Regions from separate parts of the Ideonella flava genome, predicted to be linked through region 3. Evidence: predicted binding sites of a transcription regulator. Region 3 holds the regulator's gene; each other region holds the start of a gene.
What was found. Region 3 encodes FNR, which switches genes on or off when oxygen is low (the NO sensors DNR and NnrR bind a similar motif). Its sites were predicted from a motif close to TTGATNNNNATCAA; they were not measured.

Region 1: oxc (oxalyl-CoA decarboxylase) is a predicted target of FNR. The motif match lies at 1,186-1,199, and genes of this name have one in related genera.
Region 2: cyoA (ubiquinol oxidase subunit II) is a predicted target of FNR. The motif match lies at 836-849, and genes of this name have one in related genera.

The regions. Positions count from the first base shown of each region.
Region 1 is NZ_JBPZHD010000013.1:6,801-9,061, forward strand. It holds gene ACS5PM_RS25715 (tripartite tricarboxylate transporter permease) at 1-498, shown strand, start outside; gene ACS5PM_RS25720 (Crp/Fnr family transcriptional regulator) at 551-1,159, opposite strand; gene oxc (oxalyl-CoA decarboxylase) at 1,274-2,261, shown strand, end outside.
Region 2 is NZ_JBPZHD010000016.1:41,690-43,950, forward strand. It holds gene ACS5PM_RS28965 (MFS transporter) at 1-791, opposite strand, end outside; gene cyoA (ubiquinol oxidase subunit II) at 909-1,955, shown strand; gene cyoB (cytochrome o ubiquinol oxidase subunit I) at 1,972-2,261, shown strand, end outside.
Region 3 is NZ_JBPZHD010000015.1:76,211-78,471, reverse strand. It holds gene ACS5PM_RS28215 (nitrogen fixation protein FixH) at 32-286, shown strand; gene ACS5PM_RS28210 (hypothetical protein) at 300-548, shown strand; gene fnr (fumarate/nitrate reduction transcriptional regulator Fnr) at 892-1,650, opposite strand; gene hemN (oxygen-independent coproporphyrinogen III oxidase) at 1,750-2,261, shown strand, end outside.

The DNA of each region.
Region 1 (2,261 bases), on a different contig from region 3:
CCGCTGCTGTTCACCGAGCAGAAGGATTTCGTCTGGGGCCTGATCGCCAGCATGTACCTGGGCAACCTGGCCGGGCTGATCGTGGTGCTGTCGACGGTGCCGCTGTTCGCGTCCATCCTGCGCATCCCCTTCTCGATCATCGCGCCGGTGATCATCGTGATCTGCGCGATCGGCGCCTACACGGTGCACAGCGCCATGCTCGACGTCTGGTTGATGCTGGCCTTCGGCGTGATCGGCTACGTCTTCAAGAAGCTCGACTACCCGCTCGCGCCGCTGGTGCTGGCGCTGGTGCTCGGCGACAAGGCGGAGGACTCGTTCCGCCAGTCGATGCTGGTGTCGCAGGGCGACGTCGGGATCATGTGGTCCAACCCGCTGGTGGGCACCATCACGACGCTCGCGCTGACGATGTTGTTCTGGCCGCTGCTGTCGAAGCTGCTGGCGCTGGTTCGCACGCCGAAGGCCAAGCCGGCGTTCGCCGACGAACAACCCGTGGATTGAGAGCAGGCTGAATCGCCTTGAACGCCGCGGCCTCGGCCGCGGCGTTCTGCTTTCAGATCTTCCCGCTATGTCGGAGGCGGCTGAGCGTCTCGGCGGAGAGGTTCAGGTACGACGCCAGCTGCTTCTGCGGAATCCGGTCGACGAGGTCGGGATGCTTGCGCACGAAGCGGTGCACCCGCCCCGGCGCGTCCAGCAGGTGCAGCGTGATGGTGTGGGCCATGATCTCGCTCATCACGCGCATCACGTAGAACTCGAACGAGGCCTTGGCCTTGGGGTGCGCATCGAGGAAGGCCGCCCACTCCTTCAGCGGCATGCGGATCACGCGGGCCTTGGTGACGCAGACGATGCCGTAGGGCGTGGGGGTGCCGAGCCGCCAGGCGGCGTAGCTCGTCTCCATGTCGTTCTCGTCGGCGAAGCGAAGGATCATCTCCTTGCCTTCCTGGTTCGACACGACGCGCTTGAGGATGCCGTCGATGATGAAGTACTGCTCCATCTCGCGCACGCCCTGGTAGAGCAGGAAGTCGCCCTTGCCGCCGTCGAACACCGACATGTGGGGCTCCAGCTCCTCGCGGTCCGCATCGTCGAGATCCTTCAGCACGTCGTTGTGCTTGAGCTCCAGGCGGATCACGTTCCTTTCGGGATGGGTGGCCAGCAACGTCATGGCAGCGAGGCTTGATTTTTTGAATGTTGACCGCGGTCAACGAAGAAATCGACGCCCGCGAATGATAGTCGTCGCACGCCATTGATTCCCCCCCGGGATACCTGAAGGAGACACATGTCCAGCGTCCTCGACAACCCGCCGGCAGCCCGCGAGAGTGCCGCGCCCAAGACGGTCCCAGCGCAGACCGACGGCTTCCACCTCGTCATCGACGCGCTGAAGCTCAACGGCATCGACACCATCTTCGGCCTGCCCGGCATCCCCATTACCGACCTGACCCGGCTCGCGCAGGCCGAGGGCCTGCGGGTGATCTCATTCCGCCATGAGCAGCATGCCGGCAACGCCGCCGCCGCCGCGGGCTTCCTGACGCAGAAGCCGGGCATCTGCCTGACCGTCTCCGCGCCCGGCTTCCTCAACGGCCTGACCGCGCTGGCGAACGCCACCACCAACTGCTTCCCGATGATCCTCATCAGCGGCTCGTCGGAGCGCGAGATCGTCGACCTGCAGCAGGGCGACTACGAGGAGATGGACCAGCTCGCCATCGCCAAGCCGCTGTGCAAGGCCGCCTTCCGCGTGCTGCATGCGCAGGACATCGGCGTGGGCATCGCGCGCGCCATCCGCTCCGCGCTGTCGGGCCGCCCGGGCGGCGTCTACCTCGACCTGCCGGCCAAGCTGTTCTCGCAGACCATGGATGCGGTGGCCGGCCGCGACTCGCTGATCAAGGTGATCGACCCGGCACCGCGCCAGATCCCCGCGCCGGACACGGTGCAGCGTGCACTGCAGGTGCTCGAAAGCGCCAGGCGGCCGCTGATCCTGCTCGGCAAGGGCGCGGCCTATGCGCAGGCCGACGACGAGATCCGCGCCCTGGTCGAGAAGACCGGCATCCCCTACCTGCCGATGTCGATGGCCAAGGGCCTGCTGCCCGACACGCACGAGCAATCCGCCTCCGCCGCGCGCTCCTACGCGCTGGCCGAGGCGGACGTGGTGATGCTGGTCGGCGCGCGCCTGAACTGGCTGCTCTCGCACGGCAAGGGCAAGACCTGGGGCGGTCCGGACCCGGTGAAGGTGGCGAAGAAGTTCATCCAGATCGACATCTCGCCGACCG
Region 2 (2,261 bases), on a different contig from region 3:
ATGACGATGTTGTGGCCTTGCTGCGAGACGAGTTCCCGCACGCTGCACGGATCCAGCTCATGCAGCTCGAGCTGGCGCTCGTACTCGTGCGTCACCACCAGGCGCAGGCGGGCGAACAGGGCGACCACGTTGATCGCGAAGGCGGCGAAGAAGGGATAGCGCCAGCCCCAGGTGAGGAAGTCCTCCGCTGGCAGGTTGCCCCACAGGTAGGAGAACAGGCTGCAGGCGACGATGAAGCCCAGCGGCGCTCCCAGCTGGCCCAGCATCGCGTACCAGCCGCGGCGCCGCTCCGGCGCGTTCAGCGCCAGCAGCGAGGGCAGGCCATCCCACGAGCCACCGAGTGCCAGGCCCTGTCCCACGCGGCACAGCGCCAGCAGGACGATGGCCAGCGTCCCGGCTTTCTCGAAGCCCGGCAGCAGCGCCATGCTCACGGTGGAACTGCCCAGCAGGAACAGCGCCACGGTCAGCTTGGTGCTGCGGCCGAAGGCCCGCTGGATCTTCATGCCGACCATCGTGCCCAGCGGCCGGACCACGAAGGCCAGGGCGAAGAGGGCGAAGGCGTAGAGCAGCCCTTCGAGCTTGCTTGCGAACGGAAAGAAGACCGAGGGGAAGACCAGCACCGAGGCGATGCCGAAGACGAAGAAGTCGAAGTACTCGGAGGCACGTCCGATCACCACGCCGACGGCGATATCGCCGGGCGCGACGCTGGCGGCGTCGTTCGGGTCGGAGGCGGGGGCGGGTTCGTGGATGGAGGTGGGGTGCAGGGGCAAGGCGGGTGTGGCAGAAGTCATGTCTTGGGCTGGACCTGGAGGGGCTGGGACAAATTGTCCAATCGTTGATTTGTATCAATCAGGATAGATTCCGGGCCGCCGCGCAACTATCGTTTTCCCGCGCGCTCGGTAACCCTGATGCGACTGACCCGCCTTATCCCCACCGCCGCCGCCCTGGCCGCCGCGGCACCCCTGCTGGCCGGCTGCGACACCGTGGTGATGAAGCCGCATGGCGACATTGCCGCCCAGCAGGCCCAGCTGATCGTCACTTCCACCTTGTTGATGCTGCTGATCATCGTACCGGTGATCGCGCTGACGCTTTTCTTTGCCTGGCGCTACCGCCAGTCGAACCAGGCGGCGACCTACACGCCCGACTGGGACCACTCGACCCGCCTGGAGCTGCTGATCTGGGGCGCCCCGCTGCTGATCATCATCGCCCTGGGCGCGATCACCTGGATCAGCACCCACCGCCTGGACCCGTACCGCGCGCTCGACCGCATCGACGCGAATCGGCCCGTCGCGGCCGGTACCAAGCCGCTGGTCGTCGAGGTGGTCGCCCTGGACTGGAAGTGGCTGTTCGTCTATCCGGAGCAGGGCATCGCGACGGTCAATGAGCTGGCCGCGCCGGTGGACCGGCCGATCGAGTTCCGCCTGACCTCGTCCAACGTGATGAACGCGTTCTACGTGCCGGCGATGGCGGGCATGGTGTACGCCATGCCTGGCATGCAGACCGAGCTGAACGCAGTGATCAACCGTCCCGGTCGCTACGACGGCCTGTCGGCCAACTACAGCGGCGCCGGCTTCTCGAACATGCGCTTCAGCTTCCTCGGCCTTTCGGACGCGGAGTTCGCGCAGTGGGTCGAATCCAACCGCGCCCAGGGCCAGGCGCTGGACCGCGCCGCGTATCTCAAGCTCGAGCAACCGAGCGAGCGCGAGCCGGTGCGACGCTACGCCAGCGTCGAGAAGGGCCTGTTCGGCGCCATCCTCAACCGCTGCGTCGAAGGCGACAAGATGTGCCTGCACCAGATGATGGCCATCGACGCCGCCGGCGGCACCGGCAAGGCCGGCGTGGCCGGGCTGATCCGCAAGCCCTGGCGCAACGCTGAAGGGCAGACCGAGCGCAGCGTCGTCGCTGCCTTGTGCACCCCGGCCAACCCTGGCGGCACCGCCACCGCGCAACCCTGACGGCCGCGAGATTCCCATGTCCACCGACCTGAACTCCCTGATCCTGGGCCGCCTCAGCCTCGAGGCCATCCCCTACCACGAGCCCATCCTCGTGGCGACCTTCGCCATGGTCGCGCTCGGCGGCCTGGCCATGCTGGCCGCACTGACCAAGTTCCGCCTCTGGGGCCCGCTGTGGCGCGACTGGGTCTGCAGCATCGACCACAAGAAGATCGGCATCATGTACATCGTGCTGGGCATCGTGATGCTGCTGCGCGGTTTCGCCGATGCGCTGATGATGCGGGCCCAGCAGGCGATCGCCTTCGGTGA
Region 3 (2,261 bases):
GCTGCACGGGGTTCGTTCACCGAGGTTTCATATGTCGACTTCTCCTCCACTTCAACACCACGGCGAACCGGTCGCCTGGTGGCGCTATCCGATGGTCTGGCTGGTGATCGGCGGGCCGCTGGCCGTCGTCATCGCCAGCCTCGCCACAGCCTTCATAGCGGCCCGTGGCGCGGATCCGGTCCTCGGCCCCGAAGAGCGGGGCGGCATCAGCGAGCGTTCGTCGACGCCCGAGTCGATGACCCCGGCGCTGCAGGCCCGCAACCACGCGGCCACGCCCAAGCCCTGAGCAGCGCTGCGCCATGACCTCGCCACCGACCGACCGCCCGACCCGCACCCTGTGCATCCTGTGGCCGGCCTTTCTCATGGCGGGCGTACTGGAGACATTGGTCTTTGCCGTGGTCGATCCGGAGCACCTGCAGTGGTTCGGCGCCGCTCCCATCGAGTGGCAGCCGACGACCGTCTACTCGGTGACCTTCCTGATGTTCTGGATGGTGATCTCCCTCGCGTCCTCGATCACCCAATTCCTCGTCCACCCCGACACCCGCTGACACGCATTTGACGGAGCGCGCGCAGCGCCGCTCCCCTACCAGGGCGTGCGCGGATCCGGCTCTGCCGGTCCGCTGCGCGAGCCCCCTTGGGGGGCAGCCCCCGGCAGGGGGCGTGGGGGTCAACAATCCACGGCTCTGCCGGTCCGCTGCGCGAGCCCCCTTGGGGGGCAGCCCCCGGCAGGGGGCGTGGGGGTCAACAATCCACGGCTCTGCCGGTCCGCTGCACGAGCCCCCTTGGGGGGTAGCCCCCGGCAGGGGGCGCGGGGGTCAACAATCCACGGCTCTGCCGGTCCGCTGCGCGAGCCCCTTTGGGGGGCAGCCCCCGGCAGGGGCCGTGGGGGCCCTAACAGGCCGCACCGTTGACAAGCTTTGAGAGGCCGGCCTGGTTCAGGATCTGGATCTGACGCTGCCTGACTTCGAGCAGACCGTCGTCCTGGAACTTGGAGAAGGTGCGGCTCACAGTCTCGAGCTTGAGCCCGAGGTAGCTGCCGATCTCCTCCCGCGTCATCCGCAGGATCAGCGCCGAGGGCGAGAAGCCACGGGCCTGCAGGCGCTGGGTCAGGTTGAGGAGGAAGGCCGCCAGCCGCTCCTCCGCGCGCATGCTGCCGAGCAGCAGCATCACGCCGTGGTCGCGGACGATCTCGCGGCTCATGATCTTGTTGAACTGGCGCTGCAGATCCGTGAACTCGCGGGACAGTTCCTCGAGTTGGCCGAAGGGGATCACGCAGACCTGCGAATCCTCCAGCGCCACGGCATCGCAGGAATGGCGATCGCTGCTGATGCCGTCGAGGCCGAGCAGTTCGCCGGCCATCTGGAAGCCGGTGACCTGGTCGCGACCGTCCTCCGACGACACGCAGGTCTTGAAGAAGCCGGTGCGCACGGCGTACAACGACTGGAACTCGTCGCCGCAACGGAACAGCGTGTCGCCTCTCGGGACGCTGCGCCGCGTGGCCACCAGGGTGTCCATGCGTTCGAGATCGTCATGGCTCAGCCCGACCGGCAGGCACAGCTCACGCAGGTTGCAGCTGGAACAGGCGACCTTGAAGGCCTGGGGCTTGACGCGTGTCGTGACGGGCGTCGGGGTCGAGGGCGTAGGCGACATGATCCTCCTCAAGAGCTTGTCCATTCTTGGCCCGACAGGCGGCCTCCGGCTTGAGGCATGTCAAGGTCGACCCGCGGGGTGGCGAGGCACCATCGCTCCATGACCATCCAGCCTGCCGAAGCATCCACCGCTCCCCCCGAGGCCGCGAGCGCATCGCAGTTCCTGCCGGTGGACCTGCTGCGCCGTTTCGACGTACCGGGGCCGCGCTACACGTCCTATCCCACGGCCGACCGCTTCGTCGAAGCCTTCGGGCCGGCGGAATACCAGGGAGCCTTGCGCCAGCGGGCCGAGGGAGCTCGGGTCGGCGGCAAGACGCCGCTGTCCGTGTACGTGCACATTCCGTTCTGCGAATCGGTCTGCTACTACTGCGCCTGCAACAAGGTCATCACCCGGCACCACGATCGCGCCGCGGAGTACCTGCGGGCCCTGAAGGCGGAAATCGCCATGCACGCGGCAGCCCTCGGCGCGCCGCAAGCCGTGTCCCAGCTGCATTTCGGCGGTGGCTCGCCCACCTTCCTCACGGATGCCGAACTCGCCGACCTGATGCAGGTGCTGGGCCAGGCCTTCCGCATTGCCCCGGGTGCCGAGGTGTCGATCGAAGTGGATCCGCG